2 regions of the Acetobacterium sp. UBA5834 genome follow, and region 2 is predicted to be linked to the other one. Evidence: riboswitches for the same ligand, from Rfam matches in the RefSeq annotation. Region 2 holds a riboswitch; the other holds the start of a gene.

Region 1 (7,825 bases), on a different contig from region 2:
AGAATATTGAGGGTAATTTTGGTGTTGCGCAAGGTTGAGATATCCTGAACAGTAATTAACAGTACCAGGTTTGAATTCTCGATGGCTGCCATGGTAATGTCACTAAACACCGGTGCGGTATCAATCAGAATATAGTCATAAAAGGGCCGCATGGTATTAATCATGGTTTCGATGTTTTTAGGGGTTACATATTCGGCATATTCGGGACTTTTGGGGGCACAGACAATGCTGACCCCGGAAAAATGCAAGGCCATCATCCGTTTGATGGCGTCAATATCACCGGCATCGTTGCCCTGTGATAATTCAGAAATAGTATCCTTCGGGTCAATATCAAAGTAAACATTGACATCCCCAAATTGGAGATCAGCATCGATTACCGCGACCTTTTTACCCATTTTTGCCAGCGATACCGCTAAATTTATAGCAATGGTTGTCTTACCAATCCCGCCTTTGGCACCAAATACCGTAATTATCCGGGATTGCATATTATTGGATGCCGTGATATCCGCATTTTCCAAACGGGATTTTTCCATGTAATGAGCCAATTCGATGTTTTCCTGTAACGTTTCAGCATCAATGGGGAACTGTAGTACTTTGCGGATCCCGGCCAACATGACTTTTTCGATCATGCTTACATCAAAACTGTCACAGATAAGAATTACTGCACATCCGGGAATTCGGATATATATTTTTTCAGCCAAATCGATGGCTGCTTTGTAGTCATCTTCACATTGAATAATCAGCACATGGGGTTTCAAACTGATGGCTTTCTCCAGAACATTTTCATCCTGTTTTGAGAAACCGATAAATGCCACGCTGTCACTGCGAAGCAGGCTTTTAATTTCATAGATCCGATTGTCATTATTTCCGACAATCATTACCTTTATCTTTTCCATGGCGTTTACCCCATTTTTTTCTATAATATATGAATTATTATTTATTGCCGAATTAGATTAAGGCATGAACGGCTTTGGACCCAAAATGGCCTTGTCAACTGGTGAGCGGAGTACCAGACGATACTTCGGTGTTTGATCGATTGACAGCGCATAGGTAACTTTCTCGACCTCAGTTGCTGGTACCGATACCGTTACTGAGGTGTATTCCCCGCCTTTGTCGCCAGTGCTTATTGGGCCAATTTCCAGGATTTCGATATTCTCGACAACATATTGTGAAACGACACCATTTTCTTTTGTGATCCAAATAGTGACAAGATCAACACGATCTCCCTTGACTAAATATCCACCTACCCCTTTTTCTTCATCGACCAGAATGGTCAGCGCCCGATAATTCGGTTCGATGGCGTAGGATAAATTATTATTTTCCTGATTGGTATCACTTAAACGACTGGTCAGGATCTGTTCATTGGCCTCAATGTTTTCCTTGGTGATACGCCCCAGAACATCCTCCGGATTGGCAATTGACAGTTGGTGAACCATCTCAATTGGTACTTCTTCGGTTGTTAGCATCTCTTTTTCAATGACGGTTCCCTTGGGAATGGCCTGAGTTGCCAAAACAACGGGCTGTGTCGCCTGGTCTTTGCCTTTTTGCAGGGAGATTGCAAATTGAAAAACTGCAAATCCGGTGATCACCGATACGATCAATGCAATTATTACGAGTTTTTTCATCGATTTCTCCATTCAACTGATTAATGGGTTTATAAATGGTATTTACCCAAAATACCGGTAATTATTAATTATTCGGAAAGGATCAAATTATATAATCCAAAATCCCCATCGGTTCCTTCCCCGACGTTACTTCCTGAAGAAGCGCCATTTGACACCATATTTAAGAATGAACCAGTGATTTCACCTTTATCAGTTTGATTTTCCAGAAGAAACGCGGCAAATCCCTCCACTACAACGGTTTGTTTATCAACCGTATACGAGTAAATGGGCACCTTGACAATTCTCGGGCATGTCGGTTCGAAATTATCAGTAGTGCAGCCAACACCGCCGCTGAGCGCACCAAAATGGGTACAACCGTTGTAACGTTCATCAAAGCCCTGAAAAGTAGGTCCTTCCATGTTTCCCATTTCTTTTAAGAGAACATCGCCAACACTGATTTCACCGGCATAACCCTGGGTAATCCAAATCCGATAATCGCTGGCTCCCCCTCCTTGGCCATCGAGATCAAGTGCTCCAAAAAAGGATGGGGAATCGCTCCAAACATTTTTTTCCCCGTATTTCAAAGTTACGTGCGTCAGGTTATTGCTGGCCAACCTTAATTCCATTTCCTCTTTCGTCAAGCCAATTGGTGCCACCCCAGTGGTTCTGATAACTGGCGACAGTTTTGCCACAGCCGTTCGGGTAAGGTCCAAATAATCGACTCCAAATATTTTGGCAAAATACATCGGTACCGTATTATCAACAGTAACACGAATTTCAGTATATTGACCATTACTGATTTTCCCCAGAATGACATCCTCAGGCGTTAAATCCGGAAAACCATTAAGATCGGCATAATTAATGGCACTCTCTTTAATCTGATTGACCTTGGTGGTGTTTCCCGTTTCGATGGGTAGTAACCGCCCGGATGAATATACGGCTGCATCCGCAGCTTTTTGCTGTTCTCCAGTACTTAAAAACGCCAACCCCAGATCGATTACCAATGCCAGCATTCCCATAATAAATACCATCGAAACGGCCACAATAATCAACGCATCACCTTGTTCGGATTTTTTTATCTGTCTATAGGGAAATTTTTTTAATAAGTTCATTATCTGTCTCATTTACTCCACCTTCATGGTACAGGATGAAGAAAGATTCATGGTTTCACCCTGAACAAAAACACCAACAATTGGAGTCAATATATTCACATCATCACTGATAACGATGATTACATCACCAAGACGGGGGTTTGATGTATTTGTAAACGTGATGCTGATGTCTACAGTGTCGGCAATGTTCTCAGGAGCAATTGTCCGAATATGCTCTTCAATTGCTGTCTTACTGGTTGAATGAACGATTGCATAGCGTGCGCCTTCTCTTGCGGCATAATCAATACTGTTCTGATTCATAAACAGCCAACCAAAATCGATAATTGCGCACAAAATCATAATCAAAATTGGCAGGGTGATAGCAAGCTCAACAATTGCTTGCCCGTCTTCTTTTTTAAACCGTTTGATTATGTTTGCAAACATTTTTCCTCCCTGATCATTCATCCTGAAGATCTGATTTATTTAACTGTAACTGGAGCAGATCGTTTAACCGACTAAAAAAGGCATATTGATTACGTCCGGCAGAAATCTCCACTTTGACGTTGCCAATATGCCACTGGTTTCTTCACAGTAAACACAATAACTACCTGTAGGCTTTATGCTGCTAATTGGGTTCCAATATCCGTAAAAAATTGACCGATTTGAGGGCCCAGTAACCAGATGGCAGCAATGGCAGCCAATGCAATCCCGGCAATAATCAGACCATATTCAACCATACCCTGTCCATCTTCTTCTCTGATCATGCGTGATAATCCGTTTTTCATTTTATTTTCTCCTTTTAATTTAGTATCTTCAATAAATTATTATCGTTTATGCAGCTAATTGAGTACCAATATCGGTAAAGAATTGACCGATTTGCGGGCCTAGTAACCAGATGGCAGCAATGGCAGCCAATGCAATCCCGGCAATAATCAAACCATACTCAACCATACCCTGTCCATCTTCTTCTCTGATCATGCGTGACAATCCGTTTTTCATCTCTTTCTTCTCCTTTATATTTTATGATTCGTGCTTAATTTTTTAAATAGTCTACTTCATTATGCCGCCATCTGCGTTCCGATATCCGTAAAGAACTGACTGATTTGTGGTCCCAGTAGCCAAATGGCGGCAATGGCAGCCAATGCAATCCCGGCAATAATCAAGCCATACTCAACCATACCCTGTCCGTCTTCTTCTCTGATCATGTGCATTAATTGATTTTTCATTTCAGTTTCTCCTCCAATATTTTATATTTGTTAGTCAAACTAATTAGCGTAATTATGCTGCTAACTGAGTGCCGATATCTGTAAACATTTGCCCGATTTGCGGCCCCAATAACCAAATGGCAGCAATGGCAGCCAATGCAATCCCGGCGATAATCAAGCCATATTCAACCATGCCCTGTCCATCTTCTTCTCTGATCATGCGTGATAATCCGTTTTTCATTTTTTCTTCTCCTTTTTAATATTTTTTACGTATTGTTACCAAGTTTACCTCGGTTTAAAACAACATTCCAAAATCTATCAGATAATTTGTGTTGATAAGGTTTAAAATTAATACGGATACAAAACTGGAAGCCATAAACGGTCCCAGGGCAACCTTTGATTTTAAATTACCTTTTCTTCTAATGATCAGGTAAGCTGTGTAGATCATCAGAAAGAAAGTCATTATCATAATCGCAGAAATTATTCCATAAACGCCCAAACAAAAACCAACCGCAGCGGCATATTTTACGTCTCCCCAACCAGCGCCCTTTCCAATTATTGCTGGTAAAAAGAATATAATAAAACCAATTACTAAACCAAAGATATTCATCCCAATACTGGTAATCGGCTGCCCGGTAATGATGAAGGCACCGCCCACGAATATCGTCATTAATACCAGCTCATTGGGAATTTTTTTAATGCTGATGTCGACAGCAGAAAGAATGACACAGATTGAAAAGAGCAACATACATTCCAGTGTTTTTGGTTCAAGTCCGTTGAGCTTTACAAAGACCAACCAGATGATTGCATTAAGCATCGCCCAAAAGATTGTTTTTGTAACACTGCCGGATAACTGATGGTTGGTTAAGGTCTTGACTCGCTGACTGATTAAATAATCAGTCGTTTTTTTCATAAATACTCCCATCACTGCTCCAATTATAAAAACTTCTGCAGTTATCAGTAATTGATCCATCAGTATCCTCCATTCGTTTTTTGCAATAAAAAAGCAACGATTTACTCGTTGCAATTAAGGCGAATTAAATACACCTATAATCTGCAACTGGCTGTCATATAAATACTTATTTAGACCCTATAGCTTTGCGTCCTTACCTTTCGATAAGTTTGCCAAATATTAAATTGACCAACAACTGAATCGTATAGAATAAAAAAACAACGCATTGACACGTTGCATTATAATCATCATTAAAAAATGTGGTTGTGCAACTGGCTGTCATATAAATAATTACTTAGACCCTAAAGCTTTGCGTCCTTACCTTTCGATAAGTTTGCTAAATATTCTATTGGCATCATGATAAGGCATATATTATCAATTGTCAAGTGAATATTTTGCGAATTATTTTTTTTATTATATTTGCAGCAGTAATATTTTGCTCAAAATACTTTAGATTACTGCTGACATTAAATATAAGATATTCATTATATGCGCCGATGTTTCTTGTGCATCACTCGACTTTTGATTAATATTGTTGTGCAATTTTGTGATATTATTATCAATCATCAATTGTATTATAATAATCTAATGTTGCAGCCGTTTTTTTGATGATCAATGTTATTTCGCGAAAACTGTTAATCAATATAAAGTCAATGCTTAAAATATTGTATGTTGATTTATGCGGTATAATATTTAAATATGAGCTTTGTAGTCAGCCATAAAAACCAATAATAATTCCTTAATAAATGTTTAAAAATAATTGACAGCTGCTCCGAATTGTGATAAGTTATAATCAGTTAGTAATAACTAACACAAGGGGATGGAGGGCACCAAATGAGCATTGTTATTATTGGCGGAAATGATCGCATGATTTATCAATATAAAGATTTATGCAAAGAATATGATTGTCGGGCTAAGGTTTTCACCCAAATGCAGGGTGCAATGAAAAAAAAAATCGGCGTCCCAGATTTGATTGTATTATTTACTGGGACGGTTTCGCATAAAATGGTAAACTGTGCGACCGATGAGGCAAAAAGACTAAATTTGCCCCTGGCACGGTCACATAGCAGCAGTTTGGCTGCATTACGAAACATTCTGGAGGAGCATTGTGCTCAATGTAAGAATTGCGATGGCTGTGTTTTAAAATCGCATACCCGGAAGATGTCGTCATGAACAAGTTCGAGAGAGAATTGATACGCCACTGTTCGCCTACATTAGCCGGAATGAAAACTGGTAATTTATTCAGTTATCCATTTACCAGCTATTGCCAACTCGCAGAGCAGCTGGAGCAGTGTAATAATACGTTGAATGCTCGTGGGGTTTATCTGGAGGTACTGAGGATAAATGCCAGTCGGGTTTTAATCTATGTTTATCGTCAAAGTCGACTGCTCAAAGACTTTTCATGTCCGCGGGTGGACAGCTTTCTTCAGGACATTGGTTATCGTACCGAGGATTTGAAATCTTGTCTGGAATTTTTATCCAAGCGGATTCAAGATTCCAGCGAATTTCCCCACGAGATTGGCTTGTTTTTAAGTTATCCGTTTGAAGATGTTCAGGGATTTATCGAGCATGAAGGAAAAAATTGTAAATATTGTGGTTGTTGGAAAGTATATTGCAATGAAAACGAAGCAATCAAACTTTTCAACAAATATAAAAAATGTACGCAAGCTTACTATCGACGATTGCTCAGTGGGTCATCACTTAGGAGATTGACTGTTGCTGCCTAACTAAAAATTTGACTGTTGTAATTGCTCTGTCAAAGGCCATCCATTTGCTATTGGCAAAAATGGATGGCCTTCTTAAATAATTTTGTTTTTATCAATGATTTATGGGTTTAATTTTCATCAGTTATTTCAAAGATATGATTAAAAATATTTTCTATCGCTGCTGAATCCAGCGGTTTACTGAAAAGATAGCCCTGAATATAGTTGCAACCGCCACGCTTTAATTGCCAATATTGATCCCAATCTTCAATCCCCTCTGCGGTGATTTCTAGCTTTAGACTATGTGCCAATGAAATTAGACTATCCATGACCTGATTGTTTTTGAGGTTTAGAAACTTATCATTGATGGATTTATCCAACTTAACCTTATCAACTGGTATATATGTCAGATAATTCAGAGATGAATAGCCGGTACCAAAGTCATCCAGGGCGATTTTGAAACCAGCATCTTTTAATCCCTGTAAAAAAAACATCGTTTCATTATCATTCTCCAGCAGAATGCTTTCTGTAATTTCAATTTCAATCATTTCTGGTTTAACTGCATGAGTCCTTATGAGTTGCCCCAGATACGCGATAAAATCTCTATCCTTCAATTGTTTACTGGAATAATTAATCGCAATTATTTTTTCTCCGAGCCCCATGTCTCGCCATTTAGCAAATTGTTCAATAGCCGTTTTAGCAACCCAACGACCGATATTGATAATCAGACCCGTATCTTCTGCAACTGGAATAAATTGATCTGGTCGGATATTATGATCTTTAAATCGCAATAACGCTTCGAACCCATGGATTTGAGCTGAACACAAATCGACTTGTGGCTGATACAGAAGTTTGAAACCATCCGTTTCTAAGGCTTCTCGAATAATTGCTTCTATTTCGATTCGGGTATTAATAATATCTTTCATTTCAGAGTAATAAAAGATGTAGTTGTTTTTGCCGCTATGTTTAACATGATACATCGCTGTATCAGCATTCATTATAATTTGATTGATATCACAACTGTCTTCCGGAAAACAGGTTAATCCCATACTGATATTGATATTATTGGCTTTGCCGTTGAGTACAAATGCTTTGTCAAAGGCTGCTTTTGTAATTTGAGCGAAATTTTCAACTTCTTGCGTTCCATTAACATTTTTTATTAAAATCAGGAACTCATCTCCGCCAAAACGGGAAACAAACGTCTTTTCATTGGAAAGGTCACTGAGTCGATGAGCAATCATTTTTAAGATCTCATCACCATAGACATGTC
Region 2 (7,825 bases):
GGATAAAACGGGAACCCTGACCCAAAACAAGATGACGGTGGTAGATCACTTCGGTTTTGATGAGCATTTGCTGGGAAGAACGATGGCCCTGTGTAACGACGCCCATTTAAATGAAGCCAACAAAGCCGAAGGTGAGCCCACCGAGGCGGCGCTGGTTAATTATGCTTTTTCACTGGGACTAAATAAGCGAGCGATTGAAGAACAAACGCCCCGGGTGGGCGAGGCACCCTTTGACTCCGGCCGTAAGCTGATGAGTACCATTCATCAAATGGCAGATGGCAGCTTGACCCAGTATGTAAAGGGGGCTCCCGATGTACTGATCTCCCGTTGTACCACCTATTGGGATGGTAATGCGGAGTTACCGCTGACCGATGCTATTTGCGAAGAAATCAGACAAGCCAATAAAAGTCTGGCGGACCAGGCTCTGCGGGTGCTGGCTGGAGCCTTCCGGAACTGGAAGACCATGCCGACCGATCAGTCACCGAATTTTCTGGAGCAGGAGCTGTGTTTTGTTGGTTTAACCGGAATGATTGACCCAATCCGGCCAGAAGTAAAAGATGCCATTGCCCAGTGTAAGTCGGCCGGAATCCGAGCGGTCATGATCACGGGTGATCACCGTGATACGGCGATTGCGATTGCCAAACAATTGGGGATCATCACTGATTCCAAAGAAGCCATCACCGGAGCCCAGCTGGATGAAATCAGCGAAGACCAGCTGCAAAAAGAAATTGGCCATTACGCAGTTTATGCCCGGGTTCAACCGGAACACAAGGTAAGGATTGTCAAAGCCTGGCAGAAGCAGGGGATGATTGTCGCTATGACTGGTGACGGCGTCAACGATGCGCCATCCATTAAAACGGCTGATATCGGAGTAGGAATGGGGATCACAGGCACCGATGTGACCAAAAATGTGGCCGATATGGTACTGGCAGACGATAATTTTGCCACAATTGTCAATGCCGTTGAGGAAGGGCGGCGGATCTACGATAATATCCGTAAAGCTATTCAATTTTTGCTGTCTTCTAATTTATCGGAAGTTATCGCCATTTTTGTGGCGACTCTGTTGGGTTTCACGATTCTCAAGCCAGTGCATTTACTGTGGATCAACCTGATTACAGATTCCTTTCCAGCCATCGCTTTGGGCGTTGAAGGAGAAGAAGCCGATACTATGAAGCATCCGCCCCGGGAATCTCGGGAAGGTGTTTTTTCCCGGGGACTGGGAGTCGATGTGATCTGGCAAGGCGGCATGGTGGCCGTGGTGACCATCGTCGCCTATTTTGTCGGGCATTATATCGAAGCCGGAGTCTGGGAAATTGCCGAAAGTGCTGATGGTATGACCATGGCCTTTTTGACCCTGTCGATGGCAGAGATGTTCCATTCGCTGAATATGCGTAGCCGTCGCCAGTCGATCTTTAAGATGCAGCACCAGAATAAATTCTTGTTTTTGGCCATGGCGGTTTCGCTGGTATTGACCACGGCAGTTATTTATATTCCCAGCATTGCCACAGCATTTGAGTTTGAACCCATCAGTCTAATGGAATACTTTGTAGCTATGGCTCTTGCTGTAGTGGTGATTCCAATTGTTGAAATAGTAAAATATTTTCAGAGAAAACTGGGGATCTAATCGTTTCATATTATTGCCGTCAGTCTATGGGCATCTGCAAATTTTATTGCAGGTGCCCTTTTTCGGTTAACTATATTTTTTATAAGTGGCATAAATATTTGATGATGGGGTATGAATAGGTATAGAATCAGAAATTAATAACCGATTATCAGAGAAGGAGAAAAAAGATGAAGATTGGTCCCTACATTAATTTTCCGGGTAATTGTCGTGAAGCGGTGATGTTCTATGCGGAAGTATTTAAGACAGCGGAACCGGAGATCATGACCTTTGGCGAAATGCAGGTAGATCCGAACTTTCCGATGACGGATAACATCAGAGACCTGGTTGCCAATGCCCAAATGGATATCAGAGGAAACATGATTATGTTTTCGGATGTACCGCCAGGCATGTCTTTTATTAAAGGGAATAACATTACCTTGATCATCACAGACCATGATGTGGAAGAAATCAAACGACTGTTTGGTCTATTGAGCAAGGGCGGGTCGGTGGAGATGTTACTGCAGGAAACCTTCTGGAGTAAAGCCTATGGATCTTTAACTGATAAGTTTGGCATCGGATGGCAATTTTCTGCCGAATAAATCAGCATAAAATTAAAATTTCTTAAAATCGAATAAAGTGACATAATTAACGGCATAATAAGGGAGGACGTTTTAGATGAAGAAGTCATTGGTTATGCTATTATTTATTCTGGGATGTTTGTTGATTGTTATTATGGTGTATCTGTATCGGGCGAATTCGTCATCTTATCAGGGTAGCACTGGCTCAGAAAGTGAAATGCAGCAGGAAAACTTTGATATCTTTGATGAAACAATCTGGGCAGTATCTGATAAAAATCTAGGGAGAACCTGGCTGAATCCCCAAAATATTGAGATCAATGATGGTTTTCTGAAGATCAGAATGCCAGCCAATAGTCTGGAGGGGGGAGAATTGGTTAAACGGCAAGCCGTGACCTACGGCAGCTACGAAACCCGGATGAAATTGCCGGTGGCACCTTCATCGATTACGGGTTTCTTTCTTTACGCCCCGCCGGATTATTTTTATGAAATTGACATTGAAATACACAATACTAAAGAAGGAAAGCTGCTTCTGACCACCTACGCTGATGGCGAAGTCCAGAATGAATATGTGGGAGCGTTGGGTTTTGATCCCACTGCCGCTTTTCATAATTACCGTTTTGACTATACCGAAGATCAGCTGGCTTTTTATGTGGACAACAAGTTTATTCTGTCATGGCAGGACGGATTCCCGGTGGGACAACCGATGCAGCTGATGGTCAATACCTGGTACCCCAATTGGCTGGCAGGAACTCCAGTTCCGGATGATCAGGTATTATTGGTTGATTGGATTCGATATTAGTTAGAAAAAATAAAATTAATTAGAATGACTATTTCCAGAATAGGTATAATACCATCGACAGTGAAAAACCAGATTAATTTATGTGCCAAAGAACGATGAGGGCAATCTTATTCAGTAAAAAATAATCTTCGTTAAAAGTATGATTGTAATTGGATTATTCTTAAATTAATCTTTAAATAATAGCGATTCCAGATTATGGTTAATAAAGAAGAAATGTAAGAAAGAATTATTCGCCTTGATTATATCATCTAAAAAGCCTGTAATATGCTATTTCGAATCGTAGACATATTATAAAATGTTAAAGATGGAATTTTTTTGATATATTCAGCTTATTTTTAAAATAAAATCTATTGCAAAAACATCGCGATTGTGAAATAATGCTCTTAACAAAAGAAAAGGCAAATTCAATGAAAGTTGAAGACGCAAAACCACGGGCCTAATGTCTTAAGACGATGGTAGCCGGGTTACCGGAAAATATTGAACTCAAACTTCTGTTTCGGTAATGCGTGATAGAAGTTTTTCTATTTTAAAGGAGGTCTTGATATTCATAAAACAATACGATAATGGCAAACCCAACGAAAGTTGGAGACGCAAAACCACGGACCTAATGTTGCAAGACGAAGGTGGCCGGGTTACCGAAAGAATATTGAGTATTCGCTTCATTTTCAGTTGAAAATTGAAGCTTTTCTATTAAAATGGAGGAACCTATCATGAAAAAATCGAAAATTATGGCTGTAATCGCAGGCTTATTTCTGACTTGTGCCTTGGCACTACCAGTTCAGTCTGTCAGTGCTGCCGATTTATATGCAAATTACGGTGAATTGTCGGCTGTGAAGGTTCAGGGAACTGATTATAAAATCGCATCTCGGAATACTACTTCTGATCTGGCAATTGTTGCGATCCACGGTGGAATGATTGAACCTGGAACCAGTGAATTAGCCGATGCCATTGCCGGCTCTAATTATAAATTCTATGGATTTTATGGTATAATGAAAAGTGATAATTTTTCTTTGCACATCACTTCAACAAATTTTGATGAACCAATTGCTCGTTCTTTAGTACAAAGCAGTAAAAAAACCCTTAGTGTTCATGGATATTCAAGTTCAGAAAAACTGACCTATGTCAGTGGTCTTGATACAACGATGGTTAACAAAGTTAAGGAAAGCTTAACAGCTGCTGGCTATCAGGTCGCAGATCCTCCAGGATATCTTGCGGGCACAAGTCAAGCAAATATTGCCAATGACAATTTGAACCATGCTGGTGTTCAGATTGAATTATCCACAGGATTAAGAGCAACTTTCTTTTCAGCTTTGACATCAAAAGGTCTTCAGTCAAAAACACCTGAATTTAGCAAATACGTCAATGCGATCAAAGCTGGGCTGGTATAAGTTTTAACTTCTACAAATAAAAAGATGGCTTCCGTTTATAGGAAACCATCTTTTTTAATGCTTAATTTCTTTCATGGCAATTTTACAAAAAGAATGGGTGCATCCCTCGAGGCCATGATCAATAAACTTGAGTTCATCGGCCAGTACATAGTTATAATGCAGTCTTTTACGTCCATTAGGACAAAGATCATCGGGTACCCCCATGAAAAATTCAAGATTTGAAACATTGGGATCTTTATCCATACAGGGTTTACAAATATTCGCCTGGCAGAATTCATAAAAATCATCAAAATCAGATAGATCCCATTGAAGAACCACCGCAAAAGAAGGGCGGGGCGTATTACGGATATAAATCCCTTCATCGGTATGAGGATTAAAGTCATAATAATCGAGCTCGTCATCCTTGTTCTTCATCTGTTGATAGGCAGCTCGTAACAGTCCATAAATTCTCTGGGCTTCGGCATCAATTTTACAATTATCCTTTTCCGTTTCATCTTTACCTAGAATTAACTTATTAATTTTTGATAGCATTGATTGTAGTTTAGAATCATCTTTCATCAAATTTCCTCCTTAGTTTAGTTAGGTTTATTTAAGGGTGTGAAACAGCAGTAATGCTCTTTGGGGGATTCTGATTCTTTCAGTTTCGATTCCATAGCCAGGAGGCATTCCGTCGATCATCAGCGCCACCGAGTATTTTATTATTCAGATAATCAACATAAAGTGAATTCACCCCGCCATAAAACAGGGGATTGTCATATCTGATAACAGAATAACCCATTTCGCGGAGCTGCTCCTCGGTTGCGGTGGTTAAATAATTGTCTTCCACGTAAACTGAATTCTGATCATTGAAAAAACGAGGTGCATCAATTGCTTCCTGTAAAGATTGGTCATATTTGAAAAAACGCTCAAGCACCTCAGTTATCATCAAAGGAATCCGTTTACCCCCGGGACTGCCGATGCCCATAACGGGTTTTCCGTGTTTTGCTAAAATCGTTGGTGAAATATAAGACCGGGGTCTTTTTCCGGCTTCGGCTTTATTCAAAGATGAAGCATTGGTAGAAAAGTTTTCCATGTGTGCATTCATAAAAAAGCCGTCGACATTTTTGCCAGTGCCAAACCAGTAGGTTAAGGTATTGGTTACAGAAACCATCATCCCGTTTTGATCGCAAATGACAAAATGGGTCGTATTTTCCTCTCCGTTGCTTTCTGCAAGGCTATCCACCGTTATTGTTTGCGTTAGGTTGACAATCGGCGTGATTTTTCCAGCTAATTGGGAAATATGATCTGCCGATGTCAATTCGGTACTATCGACATTATAAAAATTTGGATCAAGGACATTCTGATATCGATCATTATAACTGACCTGGGTTATCTCCGATAAGAGCGTGATGTATTCCGGAGAATCGACCGGATATTTGCTTAATTCAAGTTTTTCTGAAAGCGCCAGCATTTGAATCAGCGTAACACCGCCGGAAGAAGGTGCTGAAGAAAAGACCTCATATCCATCAAAAGACCCCATAGCGGGTATTCGTTTTTCAACCTGGTAGGATGACAGATCCTGCAACGTTACACCGCTGTTGCTTTTGGCGATTTGATTGGCAATCTCTCCCTGATAAAAGTCGTCTGAACCATTTGTCTTGATTGTTTCCAGCGTTTCCGCCAAGGCTGGTTGTTTAAGCTGATCACCTGCTGAGATTGGAGATCCACCCGGAAAAAAAACGTCACGCACAGCAGGGTCAATTTTAGCTTGGGAATTCGTGATCATTCTTACAAGTAGGGGGGTAACTACAGCACCTTCTTTAGCCAGCTTTATGGATGGATCAAGCAGATCAGCCATCGACAATTTTCCAAAATCCTGATGAACTGCTGCCATCCCCTTGACAAAACCGGGAACAGCGATTGAACCAGAGGTATTTACCGGGGATGACCCCATATAATCGTAGACGATCGGATCAGTTCCATCAGCAGGATAAACCAGCATAATGCCACCGCCTCCAATACCTGAGGCAAACGGCGAAATAACCCCTAAAGCATAGGAAACGGCAATCGCCGCATCCACCGCACTGCCGCCTTGTTCAAGAATCTTCATACCAATCTCTGTTGCCTCGATATTGTCCGATACAACGCCATAACCAGGACTTCCTTGGCTGTTTGTACCAAGATAAGCATTCATGTTTTGGTCATGATTTGTTTTGTTGCTATTATTAAGCAGGAGCATCAGTCCCCCAAAAAGAATACAGGCGGTTGCCAGGGTAAGAACAGCAATTTTTGTGAGATGTTTATTTGCTTTCAAGCGATCAGTTCCATCCTATCTGATTATGAAATATAAAGTGGGGTCTTCTTAGTGAAGTGTAAAACTGAGAACCCCATTGGTTTCAGTTGTTGTAATGGTATCAGGCAGTTCGCGGGTAAGCACGTCGAAGATGTTATGTCGATTAAGGACTTCGGTTAAATTGACGGCGGGATGAGGTCGGCCATAAGTCAAACTCAAGGGAATAATGCTCATAGTGATCGAGGAAAAATTAGCATCAGTGGTATATTGAATAATGGCACTGTCTTGTGTACTTGCATAAACCTCACCATGCAAAAAATTACCTAAACTATACATGATTACCGTATCCTGATAGATTTCAATCGGTTGAAGAACCCTGGTGTTATGACCAACAATAAAATCAGCCCCAGCATCACTCAGGGCTTTGGCAATGCTACGTTGGCTGTCACTGACTTTGGTGGTGTATTTTTCGTACCAATTAATATGGACAACGACGATATCGGCATTTAATTTAGCCTCTTTAATCCATTTCAAATCGTCAACAAATCTGGCTTCTGAAGTTCCGAGTGTAGCTACGGTTACATCGTTGATCTGTTGATAAACGACATTGTCTTCACCAATGGAGCGGGTACCCACATAGGGTAGGTCATTTTTTTCCAGAATGGTTGTTTCGGCTGCGGTTTCATCATAAACGTCAACAACCGAGAAATGAGAATCAGCTAATAATTTAGCTTCGGTTTCAGTAAAGGTACCTATCACATTACCTGTCACATAATCAGATGTTTCTAAATAACGGATGACATCCTGGGTGATTTTGGTAGTTCCATTGTCGTTAATGTATTTTTCATAGTAGTCATTAAAGTTAAGATCACCAGTAAAGCTAGCCGTAAATGTGCCGGTTTGAGTCACCACTTCAGGTTTTCCCTGAACCAGAACCTGATCCATAGCCGGTATAAGAATTAGTAAAAACAGCAGGATGGCGGTTGCGATCAGGGTATGCGGTGTTGTTCTTTTTTTGTATTTTTTGGTAAAACGAAGGACTTTCATCTTAAAAGTTAACTTTTTATCCATATCGGCTACCCTAGTTATACAAAAATAGCATTATAGCCAAATAAAAGTAAAAAAGTTGCCGTACTGACGATCACTGTACTGATCATGGTGTGCGCAAAGCCTTGTCGATCAATG

What was found. A riboswitch is a leader RNA that binds a small molecule or an ion and turns the genes downstream of it on or off. The one in region 2 is predicted to bind cyclic di-GMP.
Region 1: another riboswitch for cyclic di-GMP. It lies ahead of B3F51_RS14930 (prepilin peptidase); the one in region 2 lies ahead of B3F51_RS06835 (poly-gamma-glutamate hydrolase family protein).

What each region holds. Positions count from the first base shown of each region.
Region 1 covers NZ_DJGY01000069.1:193,289-201,113, forward strand. The annotation lists gene B3F51_RS14890 (AAA family ATPase) at 1-896, opposite strand, end outside; gene cpaB (Flp pilus assembly protein CpaB) at 954-1,625, opposite strand; gene B3F51_RS14900 (pilus assembly protein TadG-related protein) at 1,694-2,728, opposite strand; gene B3F51_RS14905 (TadE/TadG family type IV pilus assembly protein) at 2,729-3,139, opposite strand; gene B3F51_RS14910 (Flp family type IVb pilin) at 3,313-3,480, opposite strand; gene B3F51_RS14915 (Flp family type IVb pilin) at 3,527-3,694, opposite strand; gene B3F51_RS14920 (Flp family type IVb pilin) at 3,754-3,921, opposite strand; gene B3F51_RS14925 (Flp family type IVb pilin) at 3,974-4,141, opposite strand; gene B3F51_RS14930 (prepilin peptidase) at 4,196-4,873, opposite strand; cyclic di-GMP riboswitch class I at 4,953-5,037, opposite strand; cyclic di-GMP riboswitch class I at 5,117-5,201, opposite strand; gene B3F51_RS14935 (DUF2325 domain-containing protein) at 5,687-6,025, shown strand; gene B3F51_RS14940 (DUF3793 family protein) at 6,022-6,579, shown strand; gene B3F51_RS14945 (bifunctional diguanylate cyclase/phosphodiesterase) at 6,687-7,825, opposite strand, start outside.
Region 2 covers NZ_DJGY01000030.1:81,626-89,450, forward strand. The annotation lists gene B3F51_RS06820 (cation-translocating P-type ATPase) at 1-1,624, shown strand, start outside; gene B3F51_RS06825 (VOC family protein) at 1,792-2,202, shown strand; gene B3F51_RS06830 (glycoside hydrolase family 16 protein) at 2,279-2,980, shown strand; cyclic di-GMP riboswitch class I at 3,368-3,452, shown strand; cyclic di-GMP riboswitch class I at 3,536-3,620, shown strand; gene B3F51_RS06835 (poly-gamma-glutamate hydrolase family protein) at 3,691-4,368, shown strand; gene B3F51_RS06840 (hypothetical protein) at 4,423-4,926, opposite strand; gene B3F51_RS06845 (gamma-glutamyltransferase family protein) at 5,006-6,661, opposite strand; gene B3F51_RS06850 (CapA family protein) at 6,710-7,711, opposite strand; gene pgsC (poly-gamma-glutamate biosynthesis protein PgsC) at 7,726-7,825, opposite strand, start outside.